DNA from 3 places in the Luteococcus japonicus genome. Region 1 is predicted to be linked to each of the others. Evidence: riboswitches for the same ligand, from Rfam matches in the RefSeq annotation. Region 1 holds a riboswitch; each other region holds the start of a gene.

Region 1 (5,859 bases):
GCGGGTGGCACAGGGCGAGACCGAGACCTCCATCGCCCCGCAGGACCCCGTCGACTGGGCCGCAGTCTTCGGGCGCGAGGCGCCGCTGATCGTGGAGATCGGCTCCGGCGCGGGCGAGTCGCTGGTGGCAATGGCCAAGCAGCATCCCGAGGCCAACATCATCGCCTTCGAGGTCTTCCAGCCCGCGGTGGCCAGCACCCTGTCACGGATGGCCCGAGAGGGCGTGGACAACATCCGGATCGTGATGGGCAACGGCGAACAGGGGCTCACCCACCTCTTCGCGCCGGCCTCGATCAGTGAGTTGTGGCTCTTCTTCGCCGATCCCTGGCACAAGGTGCGCCACCACAAGCGTCGTCTGGTCAGCGCCGACTTCGCGCAGCTGGTGCGTTCCCGGCTGGTCGATGGCGGCCTGTGGCGGCTGGCGACGGACTGGGACGACTACGCCGAGTGGATGCGCGAGGTCCTGGACCATGCCCCCGGCCTGGTCAACGCGCACTTGGACCCAGCCGACCCCGAGAACACCGGATGGGCCCCTCGGCTGGAGATGCGTCCGGTCACCAAGTACGAGCGCAAGGGGCTGGCCGCGGGCCGAACCATCCACGACCTCACCTACCGCACGGTGCGCGACGATGACTGAGACCACTCCCATGCCGGCCGAGCCCCTTCCCACGTCGGCCGAGGCCGTCGAGGCCACCCGCTGGCGTCTGGACATCGCCTATGACGGCACCGCCTTCTCCGGCTGGGCCACCCAGCCCGACCTGCGCACCGTCCAAGGCGAGCTGGAGCGCTGGACCGCCCAGGTGCTGCGCCTCCCCGAACCGGTCCAGCTGACCGTCGCCGGCCGCACCGACGCCGGCGTGCACGCCCGCGGACAGGTGGCGCACGTGGACCTGCCCGTCGCTGTCGACACGTCACGTCTGCAGCGACGCCTGGAACGGGTACTCGACGAGGACCTGCAGGTCCTGCGGGTCTCGCGAGCTCCCGAAGGTTTCGATGCCCGCTTCTCCGCCCTCTGGCGTCGCTATGTCTACCGGGTCTGGGACGAGCAGAGCACTCGCGATCCCCTGCTGCGCGGCCACATCACCCGGATCCGTGGCGTCCTGGACGTGGCGGCCACCAATCACGCCGCACGGATGCTGCTGGGCCTGCACGATTTCGCGCCCTTCTGCAAGCCACGCGACGGCGCCACCACCATCCGTACCCTGACCGGCCTGCATGCCGAGCGCACCGCCGACGGCATCGTGGAGTTCACCGTCACGGCCGATGCCTTCTGTCACTCCATGGTCCGCTCGCTGATGGGGGCGATGACCACGGTCGGGACCGGCCGCAAGGACCAGGCCTGGCTGGCGGAGGTGATGGGATCCCCCAAACGCCACAACGGTGTGCTGGTCATGCCAGCCAAGGGCCTGTGCCTGGAGGAGGTCCGCTACCCCGCCGACGACCGGCTCGCCGAGCGTGCCAACCTCTCCCGTGCGGTCCGCACCCTGCCCGAGACATCCGAGGAAGCCCGATGAGCCACTACTTCACCACGCCCGACGGACCTGAGAAGCGGCGCGAGATCCGGGCCACCATCTGGGGTCACGAGCACACCTTCATCACCGCCAACGGTGTCTTCTCGGGCAGCCGGCTGGACCCGGCGACGAAGATCATGCTCGACGAGGTGCAGCCGCCGGCCGACGGTGGCCGACTGCTGGACCTGGGCTGCGGCTACGGCCCCATCACGGTCGCCCTGTCAGTGGCCTGCCCTACCAGCACCATCGACGCCGTCGACGTCAACGAGCGCGCCCTGGCCCTGACCGCGGACAATGCCCGGTGCATCGGCGCCGCAGACCGGGTCCGTGCCATCACCCCGGAGCAGGCGGAGCCCACCGTGCGCTACGACGAGATCTGGTCCAACCCGCCCATCCGGATCGGCAAGCCCGCGCTGCACGAACTGCTGCTCACCTGGCTTCCTCGTCTGGCCGACGGCGGCCGTGCCGTGATGGTGGTCGGCAAGAACCTGGGAGCCGACTCCCTGGCCCGCTGGCTGACGGAGCAGGGCTACCGATGCGAACGACTGACCTCCAGCAAGGGTTTCCGGGTGCTGGAGGTTCGCCCCGGCGCGCCGGTGCAGTAGTCTGCCGCTGTCGTACCCAGGGAAAGCCGGTGCAAGTCCGGCACTGACCCGCAACCGTCACAGTCGGAGCTCCTGGTGCGGCGGACTCATCACCACCCGTCGTGGTCCGCGGGACGAGTCGTGGGCATCGAACCCGCGGCCGTGCGCGGCCCGCTCGAAAGGACTTCCGTGCCCACCACCTCCGCCAAGCTGCTTGCCTCCGCTGCCGCTGCCCTGGCCTTCTCGCTGGCCCCCGGCGCAGCCCTCGCCGCCGATGCCGCCCCCGCCCGGGTGATGCCCGCCGACGCCGTCTCCGACTGCTCCAGCCAGGGCAAGGTCTGGCTGGTCGTGCAGGACTCCAAGGGCAAGGCGCTGGTGGACAAGTGCGTCGAGACCGCCGCCACCGGCTCCGAGCTGCTGACCAAGGCCGACGTGAAGACCACGCTGGACCCGAAGACCAAGATGATCTGCACCATGGAGGGCGAGCCGGCTGCCTGCCCGACCAAGTTCGACGGCAACTACTGGCACTACTACACCGCCGCCAAGCCCGGCACCTGGGCCTTCAGCCAGAAGGGCGCCGACCAGGCCAAGCCCGTCGCCGGTGGCGCCGAGGGCTGGTGCTACGGCAAGGAGTGCACCCCGGCCAAGCCCGGCACCACCCCGGCCGCCACTGCCACCCCCTCGGCCGCCCCTGCCGCGGACGAGAAGAAGAGCAACAAGGGCACCATCACCACCGTCCTGGTCGCGGCGATCGTCGGCGGTCTGGTGGCCGCCTTCTACGTGGCCAAGCGCAAGAAGTCCTGAGCCACACCAGCCGCCTGGGCAGTTGCCCTGGTGACGTGTCGCCCTGCCGTCCTTGCAAGCACGGCAGGGCGACAGCTCGGCAGGCACTCCAACCGTGCCGATCACCCCTTGCTGTAGGTGACCTTCTTGAGCACCTCGGGCCAGCTACGGTCCAGCACCTGGCCTCCCCAGATCACTGAACCGGCCAGCAGCGCCATCCCGTACAGCGGCGCCACGCAGAGCAACAGCCAGCCCAGCCAGGGCCGCCCGCCCGCTGATCCCGGCCGAGATGTGCATCCACAGCGGCGTCCCGTCGTAGCTGATCTCCTGGGCCACCGCCAGCGATCCCATCAACAGCATGGAGAAGATCGGTGGGAACAGGATGCCGCGCCCGCTGGCCATGGAGTTCTCCGCAGAGCCGCCAATCAGGCTCGGGGCCAGCAGCAGCGTGCCGAGCGGCCAGCCCAGCGTGAGCACCGCACAGCCGACGGTGGTGGAGCCGCCGTGCAACTGCTGCGCGGCGCCGCGCAGCCTGAGCAGGGCCACGGACAGCCAGACCAAGGCGCCCAGCGCGTAGAGACCCGCCATCACCAGGCCGATGATCGTGGTCGCCTGGCCCTGCAACGAGCGCTTGAGCAGCGTCAGTTTGAGTCGGACGAGTGTCCCAACCATGCCAGCCCCTCCCCCGCATCGATCGTGCCGCCACCCACCAGCTCGATGAAGCGGTCCTGCAGTCGTCGCCCCTGGGTCACCTCGGAGGTCGGGCTGATCGCCAACACCCGCCCGGCGGCGACCACCGCGACGGCGTCGCACAGACTCTCCACCAGCTCCATCACATGGCTGGAAAGCACGACGGTGCCGCCACCGGCAACGAAGTCATGGAGGATCTTCCGGATGGCCTGCCCCGAGACCGGATCGACTGCCTCGTAGGGTTCGTCCAGTACCAGCAGCCGCGGGTTGTGCACCAGCGCGCAGCCAGACCGATCTTCTTGGTCATGCCCGCCGAATAGTCGCACACCAGCGTGTTGGCGTCAGCTGTGAGTCCGAGAGCATGCAGCAGGGCCTCAGCTCGCGGCTCGATCTGGTCGGGAGCGACGCCGCGCATGCCAGCGGCGAAACGCAACAGTTCCAGCCCGCTGGGCCAGTCGAAGAGTCGCAGCCCGTCGGGTAGCACGCCCATCATCGCCTTGGCCGCGACGGGGTCGCTCCAGACGTCATGGCCCCAGAACTCAACCTGTCCGGCATCGGGCCGCAGCAACCCGGTGGCCATGCCCAGGCTGGTGGTCTTGCCGGCACCGTTGGGTCCCACCAACCCGAACAGGCAGCCGGACGGCACGACAAGACTGAGATTGTCCAGGGCCGCCTTCGGCCCGAACCGCTTGAGCAGATTGCGGATCACCAGGGCGGGGGCGCCGTCGTCGCCTCGTGCTTGACTCATTTGCCCACTACATCGCGCCACCGGCCCAGAACCACTGCCCACAAGGACAATTGGCCGTGGATAGCGCTGGCGGCGAACAAGGATGGCCTCGGCGGGAACAAAGTGCCTAGGATCGGTGTTGTCCCAAGGAAAGCCCCTTCAACAGGGGCTCCAGGCCTTGCCGCCTGGCGAAGACGGAAAGAGGATTTACATGGCTGTTTACACCCTGCCCGATCTTGACTACGACTACAGCGCCCTCGCGCCGCACATCGCGCCCGAGATCATGGAGCTGCACCACTCCAAGCACCACGCCACCTACGTGACCGGCGCCAACACCGCGCTGGAGAAGATGGAGGAGGCCCGCGCCAAGGGTGACTTCGCCAACATCAACAAGCTGGAGAAGGATCTGGCCTTCCACCTGGGCGGCCACGTCAACCACTCCGTCTTCTGGAAGAACATGTCCCCCGAGGGCGGCGGCCGCCCCGAGGGTGAGCTGTCCAGCGCGCTGGACGAGTTCTTCGGCTCCTTCGACGCCTTCCAGGCCCAGTTCAACGAGAATGCCAAGGCCATCCAGGGCTCCGGCTGGTCCGTGCTGGCCTGGGACACCCTCGGCAAGCGCCTCAACGTGCTGCAGCTCTTCGACCAGCAGGGCAATGTCCCGCTGGGCCAGACCCCGCTGCTGCAGCTGGACATGTGGGAGCACGCCTACTACCTGCAGTACAAGAACGTGAAGGCCGACTACGTCAGCGCCTGGTGGAATGTCATCAACTGGGCCGACGTGACCGAGCGTTTCACCAAGGCCCAGCAGGCCTGATCCGCAGTCAGCACGCCGCATGTGGCCGTCACCGTTCGCCGGTGGCGGCCACTGCTCTTGTGGCCGGTTCTGACCCAACCTCCAGAGCAGCTGAGAACCTGAGCCACAATTATGATTTTTCTCAGCTTTCAAGGCATCATGGACCTCAGGCCCACGGAGGAGAAGCGTGAAGAAGAAGACCATCGGGATCATTGCCGCCACAACCACCCTGGCAGCCGTTGCCGGAACAGTCGGGTGGCAGGTCGCGGACAAGGAAGTCCTGCTGGCCATCGACGGCACAAACCAGACCGTCCACACCTTCGGCAGCACTGTGAATGATGCCCTGGCCAAGAAGGGCATCATGGTGGGTGAACACGACACGGTCGTCCCCTCCCCCAACAGTGCCATCACAGATGGCACCGTGGTGAACATCGCCTATGGCCGTCCGCTGACCATCACGCTCGACGGCAAGAAGACCACTGTCTGGACCACCGCATCCACGGTGGACGCTGCCCTGTCCCAGCTGGGCATCACCGAGGCGGGAACCCGCCTCTCGGTGAGCCGCTCGGCCGCCGTCGGCCGCGAGGGCCTCGCCCTGACGGCCACCACACCCAAGACCATCTCCATCTCCGAGCCGGGCAAGCCTGCCGTCGCGCTGGAGACCACGGCCAACACAGTGGGGGACCTCCTCAAGGAACGTCGGATCACCCTCGGCAAGGGCGTCACCGTCACTCCCGATGCCAAGACCGCTCTCACCGATGAGCTCAAGGT
Region 2 (5,859 bases), 1.3 Mb from region 1:
CCGTGATCATGAAGCTGGGCAGGAATTTCACCAAGGTGCGCAGGGCGCTCGCCGCGGCCGGCCGGCTGGACGGTGCGCTGTACGTGGAGCGTGCCTCGATGGAAGCCGAGCGTTGGCTCCCGGTCGCCGACGTCGATCCGGAGTCGGTGCCCTACTTCAGCCTCGTCGTGCTGCCCGGGGATGCCGCGCACGGGAAGCGCTCCCGCACCCTCCCCGAGCCCTCTTCCTCGTTCCCCGAGTCTTCTCCCTCGTTCCCCGAGCTTGTCGAGGGGGCGACGGCGCCCGCCCCGGCCGAACTCCTGGTGGTGGGCCTGGGGCCCGGCCCCGACCGCTGGATCACCCCCGAGGTCTCCGACGCCCTGGCCCGGGTGCAGCACGTCGTCGGCTACGGCCCCTATGTGAACCGCGTGCCGCAGCGCGAGGGGCTGACCCGGCATGCCAGCGGAAACACCGTCGAGGTGGACCGGGCGCGGCTCGCACTCGACCTGGCCCTGGCGGGGGAGTCCGTGGCGGTGGTCTCGGGCGGCGACGCCGGTGTCTTCGGAATGGCCTCGGCGGTCTTCGAGGCCGCCGAGGATCCACGTTTCGGTGGGGTGCCGGTCCGGGTGCTGCCCGGTGTGAGTGCCGTGCAGGCGGTCGCGGCCCGGGCAGGTGCCCCGGTGGGCGCCGACTTCGCCGTCGTCTCGCTGAGCGACCGGCTCAAGCCCTGGCAGGTGGTGGAGGAACGGCTGCGGCACATTGCCCGGGCTGATCTGGTGCTGGCCGTCTACAACCCCGCCTCCCGCAGCCGCACCGAGCAGGTTCACCGCTTCCGTGAGGTCCTGCTGGAGGAATGCAGCCCGCAGACCGTCGTCGTGATGGGCCGCGACGTGGGCCGCGCCGAGGAATCCTTGACAGTGACCACTCTGGAGGCGCTCGATCCGTCGGTGATCGACATGAAGTGCCTCCTCATCGTGGGATGCCGGGGGACGAGGGTGACCCCTTCCGGTCAGGTGTGGAGCCCCCGTTTCGTGCGTGCCGCGTCGGCCCAGGAGGCAATCCAGTGATCCACTTCGTGGGCGCCGGCCCCGGCGCCGCAGACCTGTTGACCGTTCGGGCCACCCGCTTGCTGGCCACCGCCGACGTCGTGCTCTACCCGGGCACCTATCTGGACCCCGAGGTGCTGGCGCACGTCAGCGACGGTGCCGAACTGGTCGACACCCAGCACCTGAGCCTCGACGAGATCACCGAGCACCTGGTGGCCGCAGAGCGTGACGGGCGTCAGACGGTCCGGTTGGGCACCGGCGACATGAGCGTCTACTCGGCCCTGCACGAGCAGACCCGACGGTTGGACGCCGCCGGCGTGGAATGGGACGTGACGCCGGGCGTCCCCGCCTATGCCGCTGCCGCCGCGGCGGTGGGACGGGAACTGACGGTACCCCTGGTGGCGCAGTCGGTGGTGCTGACCCGCACCCGCGCCCGGTCCACCCCGATGCCCGACGGCGAGGAACTCAAGAACTTTGCCGCCACCGGCGCGACGTTGGTGCTGCACCTTGCCATCACCCGTACCCGGGAGTTGATGGCAGAGCTGGAGCCTACCCATGGCCCCGACTGCCCGGTGGTCGTCGTCAGCCGCGCCAGCCAACCCGAGGAGCAGGTGCTGCGCGGCACCGTCGGCACCATCGCCGACGCAGTGGAGCAGGCGGGTCTGAGGCAGGCCGCCGTGATCCTGGTGGGCCGGGCACTGGATGCCACCGGTGGCGAGAGCTACCTCTACGACGCGCAGCGGGAACGTCGGGCCCGCGCCAGCTGAGGTCCCCGTTAGGACGACGGCCTGGTCCAGTGCCACTGGGTGACGGTGCGGGCGGGCCCCCAACCGGTGGAGCTGCCGCTGGCGTCACTGTTCTCAACCGTCAGCCGGGTCAGTTCCCCGCCGCGTTCGGCGAGGGCCGTGGCCAGCAGTCTCTCGGTCTCCAGCGTCACGGCGTGGACGACGATCCGTCCGCCCGGCCGCAGCGCGTCCAGACAGGCCTCCAGCACACCGGGGCAGGTGGCGTCGCCGCCGATGAAGATCGCGTCAGGAGCCTCCAGGTCGGCCAGGGCGTCGGGCGTCGGTCCGTTGACCACGCGCAGCCCGGGAACCCCCAGCCGGTGGGCATTGCGGCAGGCGCGCTCGGCATTCCCAGCACTTGGTTCGACGGCGGTGGCGCGGCAGCTGGGGTGGCTGCGCATCCACTCGATGCCGAGGGACCCGGACCCGGCGGCGACATCCCACAGGTGCTCTCCCGGGAGGGGTTGCAGGCGGGACAGGGCACTGGCGCGCAGGTCTCTCCCGGTGATCTGGCCGTCGTGCTCATAGGCGTCGTCGGGCAGGCCCGGTGCCCATCCGGCCTCGGCGGGACCCGCCAGTTCCAGGGCCACGATGTTGAGCCTGGGGGACTCCCCCGCCCAGCCCTCGGCGCAACCGCCGTGCCGTGACTCCCGGTCCGAGCCCAGGTTCCCCAGCACGTGCAGCGTCGACTTGCCGTAGCCACAGGCGGTCAGCAGCGCCGCGAGTCGCTCGGGGGTGGTCTCGTCGGAACTCAGCACCAGCACGCGACGCCCGGGGGCCAGCTCGCGCAGCGCCAGTTCCACCGGCCGTCCGACGACGCTGACCACCGCGCAACCCTCGGCTGACCAACCCATCCGCGCACGCGCCAGCGCCACCGAGGAGACCGCCGGATCGATCTCCACCCGCTCGGCACCCAGCAGTTCCACCAGGGTGGTGCCGATGCCGCTCACCAACGGATCGCCACTGGCCAGCACCGTGACCTGCGCCGCGGCCGGCAGTGAGCCGAGCAATCCGGGAAGTGTCTCCCGCAGGGGCGAGGGCCACGGCTCGCGACGCTGCCCCTCGACGTCGGGAAGCATCGCCAGGTGTCTGGCGCCGCCCAGCACCACATCGGCCTGCAACAGCTCCTCACGCTGGGAACAGGTCAGCCCGGCCCAGCCTTCGGCGCCAATTCCCAGCACCAGCAGGTGCGGCCCGTCTGCGGTGCGCAAGGTCATGCAGGAACGCTAGCGCTCCCCTTGTCGGGCCGCATCCGCGCTAGGGTGGGCGGAGCACGAGGTGCCCCGATCGGCCAGTCCGGGAGGGGAGAATCTGGGAAGCCGGTGGGAGTCCGGCACAGGCCCGCTGCGGTGATCGACGAAAGTCGTCAGTCCGAAGACCGGCCTCGCGCATTTCCTGTCCGGCAACGAATGAGCGGGAGCCTCATGCCACAGCACTATCCCTTCACGGCCATCGTCGGTTGCGAGCCAGACGCGCTCGACCCGATGGGCCTGTCCCTGGTGCTCAGCACCATCTCGCCCCAGGTCGGTGGGGTGCTGGTGCGCGGCCAGAAGGGCACCGCCAAGTCGACCGCGGTGCGCGCCCTGGCCGAGGTGCTGCCACGGATCAGCGTCTACGACGGCGACCGTTTCTCCATCGATCCCGACGATCCGCAGGCCATCTCACCCGACGGCCCCTTCACCGCAGAGAGCGCGCGTCACGAACGTCCGGTGCGGCTGGTCGAGCTGCCCGTCGGCGCCACCGAGGACCGGGTCCTCGGCTCACTGCACCTACAGAGTGCCTTGTCAGCAGGCGAGGTGAGCTATGAGCCCGGCCTTCTGGCCCGGGCCCACCGCGGCATCCTCTACGTCGACGAGGTGAACCTGCTGCACGACCACCTGGTCGACCTGCTGCTGGATGCCGCCGCCATGGGCCGTTCCACCGTCGAGCGCGACGGCATCTCGGTGAGCCACCAGGCGCGCTTCGTCCTGATCGGCACCATGAACCCGGAGGAGGGCGAGCTGCGCCCGCAGCTGCTCGACCGCTTCGGCCTCACCGTCGAGGTCTCCGCCCCGAATGAGCACGCCGCCCGCGCCGCCGTGGTGCGCCGCCGGATGGCCTTCGACAGCGATCCCACAGCCTTCATCGCCGCCCATGCCGCCGACGAAGCGGCCCTGAGCGCGCGGATCGCCGATGCCCAGCAGCGCCTCGGCGCCGTCCGGCTGGGCGACGCCGCACTGCTCAAGATCGCCGAGGTCTGCGCCGCCTTCGAAGTGGACGGCCTGCGCGCCGACATCGTCACCGCCCGCACCGCCATCGCCCACGCCGCCTGGTGCGGCCGGGCCAGCGTCACGCGCGAGGACATCCGCCAGGCAGCGCTGCTCGCCCTGCCGCACCGCCGCCGTCGCAACCCCTTCGATGCGCCCGGCATGGACGAGGAGCTGCTCGACCAGATCCTGGGCGACGACGAACTGCCACCCGACGAGCCGCACAAACCCGACGAACCCGGCCCCGAGGACCCCGAACAGGGCGAGGCCACCGACCCGCAGGGCGACCTGCCGCAGGGAGATGGTCAGGGAAAAGCACCTGAGGGTGGCCCCGACCAGGAGCCACCCGCCGTCGACCAGCCCCGGGACACCCCGGAGAACAGTTCCGACGTGAACCCGCCCGAGCAGGACCTCCCGGCCCCTCCGCCCACCGGCGCGGTCCCGGAGACCGTCGTGCAGGCCGGTACCCCGTCGCCCCGGCCACGCACCTTCACCGTCCGAGGCCTTGGTGAAGGGGCCGCGGGGCGACGTTCCCGGGCCATCACGTCGAGCGGCCGCCGGGTGGGGGCTCGCCGCCCCGAGTCGGGGCCCGGTTCCCTGCACCTGGTGGAGACGCTGCGCGCCGCGGCGGGGGAGCAGCCCCGCCGCCGCGCCCTGCAGCCTCCGACCCCCGAGCCGGTCGAGGGGCTCGACATCCGCGCCGAAGACCTGCGCCTGGCAGTGCGTGAGGGGCGGGAGGCCAACCTGGTGCTCTTCTGCGTCGATGCCTCCGGTTCGATGGCGGCACGCAAACGCATGGTGCAGGTGAAGACCGCGATCCTCAGCCTGCTGCTGGATGCCTACCGTCGGCGCGACAAGGTGGGCCTGGTGACCTTCCGCGGGCAGGGCGCGGAGCTGGCCCTGCCACCGACCCGCAGCATCGACATTGCCGCGGCCCGGCTCGACGAGATCCCCGCGGGTGGCCGCACCCCGCTTGCCGAAGGACTGCTGGAGACCGCCCGGGTGCTGCGACGCGAGCAGCTGCGCGACCCCCAGCTGCGCCCGCTGCTGGTGCTGGTCACGGACGGCCGCGCCACAGCCGGGGCGGGGGCCGTCGACCGGTCACGCCAGGCAGCGGACTTCGTCGCCGGCCTGGGGATCTCGACGGTGGTGATCGACGGGGAGCAGGGCCCGCTGCGCCTCGGGCTGGCGCGCCAGCTGGCCACGCGCATGGGCGCCGAGCACGTGCCCGTCGACGAGGTCACCGCAGACGGCCTGACCCGCACCGTGCGGTCGCAGCTGCCGCTGTCACACCCGGCCCCAAGCACTCACTCGTCGTCCTCCAGGTCTCCCTCGACCTCCAGGTAGACCTGCTGCAACTGCTGCATCAGGTCGGCGTCGGGCTGCTCCCACAGGCCACGCTCGGCGGCCTCGTGCAGGCGTTCCACGATCCCGCGTAGCGCCCACGGATTGCTGGTGCGCATGAACTCCTGCGTGGTCTCGTCCAGCACGTACTCGCGCGCCACCCGGTCGTACATCCAGTCCTCGACGACGCCGGCGGTGGCGTCGAAACCGAAGAGGTAGTCGACGGTGGCGGCCAGCTCGAAGGCCCCCTTGTAACCGTGGCGCTGCATCGCCGCGATCCACCGGGGATTGACGACGCGGGCGCGGAAGACGCGGGCGGTCTCCTCGCTCAGGCTGCGGGTGCGGACCCGGTCCGGGCTGGTGGAGTCACCCACATAGGCCTTGGGCTCCGCGCCGGTCAGTGCCCGCACGGTGGCGATCATGCCGCCGTGGTACTGGTAGTAGTCGTCGGAGTCGATG
Region 3 (5,859 bases), 2.2 Mb from region 1:
GGCCTGGCACTGCCAGAACCGGTGCGTCCACCTGGTCAGTGACTCAGGCAAACGTTCCGAGCACGGAGACGTCGGGCACCATGGCAACCGTGACGCCCCAGGCGCCGGTCCCACTCGCGGTGTTATACATCGTGCCGGTCGAGCGGCTCTTGGTCAGGTCCCAGCGGCCGTCGCCATTCGTGTCACCAATCGACCGAAGCCGTGTCCATCCACCCCATCCGCTACCGAGCAGCTTGTTCCCGGAGATCTTGCCGTCCGGGCTGCCGTAGTAGTCGAGCATGCGGCCATCGCTGGTGACGGCGAGGATGTCCACCACGCCAGCCTTGCGGAAGTCCCCGACGCTGGTCATCTTGGTGATGATGCTCCAGTTCGTGCCGATCTGGGTGCGCAGGTGCAGGCCACCATTGCTGGCGATGGAGTAGCGCCACAGCTGCTGGGAAGAGCCGATGGTGATGATCTCGGGCAGCCCGTCCTTGTTCATGTCGGGCGCGACATTGGGCTGACGCATGTACTGCCAACCGGTGCTCACCTGCCGCGCGTTCACGAATTGCCCATTGCCTCGGCCGTCCCATGCCCACATGGTCCCGTCCTTGCGGATGGCCATCAGCTCGGTCTGGCCGTCGCCATTGATGTCCGGGACCTGGGAGACCCAGGTGAACGGAGCCCCGGCCAGGAGGCTGCCCGTGGTTGCCGCTCCCGACGTGCCGTTCGTCTGGGTGGGGTACCACGTGACCTGGCCGGCACTGTTGACGCCCAGCACGTCGGCACGGCCGTCACCGTTCAGGTCCCCCTGCTTGCCTCCTACCTTGAGTGTGACGGTGGCGCGGCCATCCGTGATGCGCAGGGTGCCGTTCTCGAAGCGCTGCTCGACATTGGTCGAGCTGCTCCAGACAGCCTCCGCGATGGGGTAGCCGAGCCGAGTGAACTGCGTCGGATTGGCCTTGAGCCAGCTGTCGATGGATCCGGTGGTGGCCCGTGCTCCACCCACCGACGAAACGTGGATCGTCCCCTTCTGGAAGCGGACGAAGCTCTTGGAGGTGCTCGCGACAGTGGTCCCGCTGGTGGGCCAGCCAAGCCGGCTGAATCCATCTCCCGATCGATAGCGAGCATCTGCTGCCTTGTTCAGCTGGCGCGTGACATTCTCGGGCGTCTGGTAGATGCCGCCATTGGTGAAAGTGGTGGTGCGGCCGCCATTCCAGGGCCGCTCCATGACATGGACCGGGCCGAGCTTTGCCTCGCCTCCCGCTCCGACGTAGGCCTTGTAGATCAGGCTGTTCTGCCATCCCGACATCCGGTTGGCGACGTCCTGGCGCAGCGTGGGCATGTAGGCGGTGATGTTGGTGCCGGGGCAGCTGGTGCTCATCACATCACCGTGCCGTGCGATCCGGTTGATGCTCTTGCCAGCGAGGGTGAGCGTGCTGGTGGGGGTGCGGTAGTTGCCGGCCAGCTTCCAGGCCAGGATCCGGGACACGGCGCTCATCGCCTCCGGGCTCTGCTTGGCCTGCGAGGAGTTCATCATCACGCTGACACCGACGGTGTCGGTGTTCCAGCTCGTGGCGTGCGCCCCGTGCACCGGGTTCACGACGCCACCGTGACGTCCTTCGAAGATGGTGCCGTACTTGTCGACCAGGATGTTGTAGCCGATGTCACACCAGCCACGATCCTTGACGTGGTAGGCGTAGATGCCGCGCATGATCGAGGCGGACTGGCTGGCCGTGTAGCTGTTCGTGCCCGCGGTGTGGTGGACGATGGCGGCCTTGATGGTGGTGTCGATGCTGGCCGGCACGCAGCCGGCTCCGTTGTAGCTCAGCAGGCTCTCGTCGGCTCCCCACTCGGCGCGGGTCACCATCGAAGGCTGGGCGGGGACGGCGCTGCTCGTGGCAGCGGCCTGGACCGTGGCCCGGCTCGCGCCGTCTCCTTCGAGCACGCGTGAGTCGATCAAGGACAGGCGTGCGCCGGTGGACCGGACGGTGGTCGTGGCGGGCGCCACGATGCGGGCCTCGGCCGCGATGGCGTCGCCAACGTGGACTGCCTCGGTTCCCTGCCGGCCACCCTCGTTGCTGGTGGCCTCGTTCTGGAGGGTCTGCCAGGCCTGCCAACCGGCAGCTGTGCGGACCCTGACCTGGGCACTGGCTCCAGCCGGCATGGTCTGCCAGGTGACGCCCAGCATGGTGAATTCTCGGCTCGTCGTGGGGGTGGCCGCCAGGATCCTCTGGGTTGTGCCCGGGACGGTCGTCGCCGTGGTGCTGGGCACCAGGTCCACTGTGCTGCGGGCCGGCGTCGTCGGATCGACGGCGGGTGCCTTCGGGGCGGGCCCGCTGGGGGAGGGTGCCGCGTGGGCGAGTGGGGTGGTGAGGCAGCCGCCGAGGAGAGTAGCGGCAGCGAGTCCGGACGTGAGTTGGCGCAAGTGGTGACGTCGCAAGGCGGTCTCCGATGTGTTGGAATCGTGGTCACAGGTGGCGGCCCCCCGGCCCGTCCCTACGCATGAGAGCACCGCCATTGAAGCCATCTCGGACCATGACCGGCAAGTCGTACGTCATATTCCTGCACCATGGGATGAGTCTTCAATCACCTGCTCGCGAGCGGCTGCCGGGAGGAGGACAGGGGATGGGCATGATCAATCTGCAGGACCTGGAGTGGGGCGACGTCATCCACCAGGGCGACGGCGTGGTGGTCTGTGAGGCCGAGTTCGAGGGCGACGGGGTTGTCGTGAAGCGTTGGCAGCAAGGAGTTCTGGATGACGAGCTCGTCGCCCGCCGGCTGCTGCACGCGGTGGGGATCCCCTCTCGTGAGCTGCTGGGCTGCGGCGACGGATGGATGGTGCTGGAGGACCTCTCCCAGAGCATGTGGCGCCCCGTGGGGGACGGCGATCTGGCCAGTGCTCGAGTGGTGGAGGCTCTCGCCGCCTGGCTGGTCCAAGTCCATGGCATCGCGCCGGAGGGCTTGTCCGGATCCGTCGAGGAGGACCTCCTGTCGCCGGTGATGCTGGCGCTGGCGGCCGAGGCGGGGGAGGTCTCGGCGGATGAGCTGGCCCGGCTGCGGCGGCACCTCACGCAATGCCTAGGGCCGGGGGAAGCGCTCGCACTGGGCGGTGACGTGTTGGCCAACCTGTGGGTGCTCGGGGATGGGCTACGCGCCATGTCCGACGGGTTGCAGGCCAGTCACCGAGGTCATCCGGCGACGGACCTCGTGCTGATCAGCGAGGAACTGGGCGTCCTGTCGGACCACTTCCTGGCTGCCTACTGCCGCCATGCCGGTCTTGGCCGTCGGCAGGCCGACGCCTGGGTGGAGGCAGCCGGTGCGCGGGCCGTGCTGGTCCGTTGGGTGGCAACGGTTGTCTCCGGGGGAGCCGTGGATCCCGAGTTGGCGGCGCAGCTGCAGACTGCTATTGTTCATTGCTGTTGCCGGTGACCCCGGTGCTCACCCTGTCCGGGTGGCGGAATGGTAGACGCGCTAGCTTGAGGTGCTAGTGCCCGTAAAGGGCGTGGAGGTTCAAGTCCTCTTCCGGACACACTCTCAAAACCCCGGTTGACCAGGCAAGACGGTCAGGCGGGGTTTCTCTTTGCCCTCATTCTTCCCGCTGGCGCGTCATGTTGACGCTGGCCGTGGCATCACCCACTGCCCCTAGTGCTGGTTCCCTGCAGTTGCCACTGCATCTGGTGGTTGGTGCAGGGAGACAACAGGGAACCCGGTGAAAATCCGGGACTGCCCCGCAGCGGTATGGAGGAACGACCGACGACATCAGCACTGGCCCTTGGCTGGGAAGCGTCGTCCACTAGGAACACACCCCACTGGGTGCCCGCCTCCGAGTCCGAATACCTGCCAGCACTCCGGGCGGCACGCCCGGAGCAACCGACCGTCGGTCTCGTGGGAGGACCGGGTGCGTCTTGAAGCTCCCTGCCTGCGCGGCCCTGTGTGCTTCGAGGAGAGAGCATGTCGATCATCGTCTACATCAAGCCTGCCTGCGTGCAGTGCACTGCCACCTACAAGGCCTGACCAAGCACGGACTGGACTACGAGTCGTGGATCTCAGCCGGGACGAACAGGCCCTGCGCACAGTGACCGCGATGGGTCACCTGCAGGCCCCCGTCGTCGTCGACGGCGACGAGAGTTGGTCGGGTTTCCGTCCGGACCTGATCAAGCAGGCGGCCCTGCGGAGTGCCGCAGGGCGCGCATCCCCGTGCGCCTCGTCTACTTCTCCTCCGCCTCCCCGAACACCCATCGCTTCGTGCGCAAGCTGGGCCTGGAAGCCCAGCGCATCCCGCTCCACAGCCACGAGCCCGCCCTGCAGGTCACACACAGCCCTTCGTGCTCGTGGTGCCCACCTATGGCGGTGGCGAGGCGGGCGGTGCCGTTCCCAATGTCCCGCTGATCGACCGTTTCGAACTCAAGGGCACACCCGACGACGTCGAGCGAGTGCTGGAAAGGCTCACCACCTCATGGCCACCACCTTGCTGACCGACACGGGCGCCGAGACCATTCGCCGCGACCAGACCGATCATCACGCCCTCAACGCGATGCTGAACCTCTACGACGAGCAGGGCCACCTGCAACTCGATGCCGACAGGCAGGCGGCACACCAGTACTTCCGCCAGCACGTGAACCAGAACACCGTCTTCTTCCACTCGTTGGAGGAGAAGCTGGACTACCTGGTGGCGGAGGGCTACTACGAGGCCCCGGTGCTGGCAGCCTACGACTCGGCCTTCGTGATGTCGCTGTTCATGCTCGCCCACGCCGTGGAATTCCGCTTCCCGACCTTCATGGGCGCCTTCAAGTACTACACCTCCTAAACGCTCAAGACCTTCGACGGAAGCCGCTACCTGGAGCGCTTCGAGGACCGGGTGTGCATGGTGGCGCTGACCTTTGCTGCGGGAGACACGCAGTTGGCCGAGGCCGTCGTGGACGAGGTGATGGTCGGCATGTTCCAGCCCGCGACCCCGACCTTCCTCAATGCTGGCAAGGCACAGCGAGGGGAGCTTGTCTCCTGCTTCCTGCTGCGCGTCGAGGACAACATGGAGTCCATCTCCCGTGCGATCAATGCCTTCCTGAAGCTGTCCAAGCGTGGCGGCGGGGTGGCGCTGTCCCTGACCCTGTCCCTCGGGGTCGTGGTCCCGGACATCACCTTCCAGCTCGCCCGCGACAACGAGGACATGTAACTGTTCAGCCCCAACGACGTCGAACGGGTGTACGGGAAGGCCTTCAGCGAGGGCAATGTCACGGACTCCTACCGCGAGATGGTCACGATGCTCGACACCATCCAGGGCGCCGTGGGCGCCGTCTCGCTGATCCCCGACGCCCGGACCCCGCACGAGGAGGCCGTCTACACCAACATCGCCTTCATGGAGTCGGTGCACGCCGAGAGCTACAGTTCGATCTTCTCCACGCTCATCTCCACCGCGGAGATCGACGAGGCCTTCCGCTGGAGCGAGGAGAACCGGAACCTGCAGCGCAAGGCACGGATCGTCCTCGACAACTACTACGGCGACGATCCCGAGATGCGCAAGATGGCCTCCACCGTGCTGGAGTCCTTCCTGTTCTACTCGGGCTTCCATGCACCGATGTACTGGGCCAGCCGGGCACGGCTGACCAATGCCGCCGACCTGATCCGCCTGATCATCCGCGACGAGGCCGTCCACGGCTACTACATCGGCTACAAGTACCAGCAAGCGCTCAAGGACGCCTCGCCCGAGCGCCGGGAGGAGCTGAAGGAGTACACCTTCAGCCTGCTCTACGAGCTCCACGACAACGAGGAGGACTACACCGCAGACCTCTACGACCCACTCGGCCTCACCGAGGACGTCAAGATGTTCCTGCGCCACAACGCCAACAGGGCCCTGATGAACCTGGGCTACGAGGCGAT

Evidence for each region. Region 1 has a riboswitch for cobalamin ahead of EDD41_RS05095 (hypothetical protein). Riboswitches for the same ligand answer to the same signal wherever they lie in the genome.
Region 2: it holds a riboswitch for cobalamin, as region 1 does, so the genes downstream of both, EDD41_RS11070 (VWA domain-containing protein) here and EDD41_RS05095 (hypothetical protein) in region 1, are expected to answer to the same signal.
Region 3: it holds a riboswitch for cobalamin, as region 1 does, so the genes downstream of both, EDD41_RS17660 (class Ib ribonucleoside-diphosphate reductase assembly flavoprotein NrdI) here and EDD41_RS05095 (hypothetical protein) in region 1, are expected to answer to the same signal.

The regions. Positions count from the first base shown of each region.
Region 1 is NZ_RKHG01000001.1:1,040,437-1,046,295, forward strand. Features, by position in the region: gene trmB (tRNA (guanosine(46)-N7)-methyltransferase TrmB) at 1-637, shown strand, start outside; gene truA (tRNA pseudouridine(38-40) synthase TruA) at 648-1,514, shown strand; gene EDD41_RS05090 (class I SAM-dependent methyltransferase) at 1,511-2,116, shown strand; adenosylcobalamin-variant (AdoCbl-variant) riboswitch at 2,120-2,198, shown strand; gene EDD41_RS05095 (hypothetical protein) at 2,285-2,899, shown strand; gene EDD41_RS05100 (hypothetical protein) at 3,044-3,550, opposite strand; partial or broken gene EDD41_RS05105 (ABC transporter ATP-binding protein) at 3,520-4,316, opposite strand; gene EDD41_RS05110 (superoxide dismutase) at 4,507-5,109, shown strand; gene EDD41_RS17765 (resuscitation-promoting factor) at 5,276-5,859, shown strand, end outside.
Region 2 is NZ_RKHG01000001.1:2,319,912-2,325,770, forward strand. Features, by position in the region: gene EDD41_RS11055 (precorrin-2 C(20)-methyltransferase) at 1-1,046, shown strand, start outside; gene cobM (precorrin-4 C(11)-methyltransferase) at 1,043-1,792, shown strand; gene cbiE (precorrin-6y C5,15-methyltransferase (decarboxylating) subunit CbiE) at 1,801-3,027, opposite strand; cobalamin riboswitch at 3,070-3,211, shown strand; gene EDD41_RS11070 (VWA domain-containing protein) at 3,235-5,403, shown strand; gene cobN (cobaltochelatase subunit CobN) at 5,364-5,859, opposite strand, start outside.
Region 3 is NZ_RKHG01000001.1:3,210,722-3,216,580, forward strand. Features, by position in the region: gene EDD41_RS15300 (hypothetical protein) at 1-42, shown strand, start outside; gene EDD41_RS15305 (FG-GAP-like repeat-containing protein) at 44-2,254, opposite strand; gene EDD41_RS15310 (phosphotransferase family protein) at 2,614-3,411, shown strand; tRNA gene EDD41_RS15315 (tRNA-Leu) at 3,428-3,511, shown strand; cobalamin riboswitch at 3,618-3,841, shown strand; gene EDD41_RS17660 (class Ib ribonucleoside-diphosphate reductase assembly flavoprotein NrdI) at 4,308-4,457, shown strand; gene EDD41_RS17665 (hypothetical protein) at 4,439-4,789, shown strand; partial or broken gene EDD41_RS17900 (ribonucleotide reductase N-terminal alpha domain-containing protein) at 4,805-4,954, shown strand; gene EDD41_RS17905 (hypothetical protein) at 4,991-5,155, shown strand; gene EDD41_RS18250 (DUF5703 family protein) at 5,183-5,859, shown strand, end outside.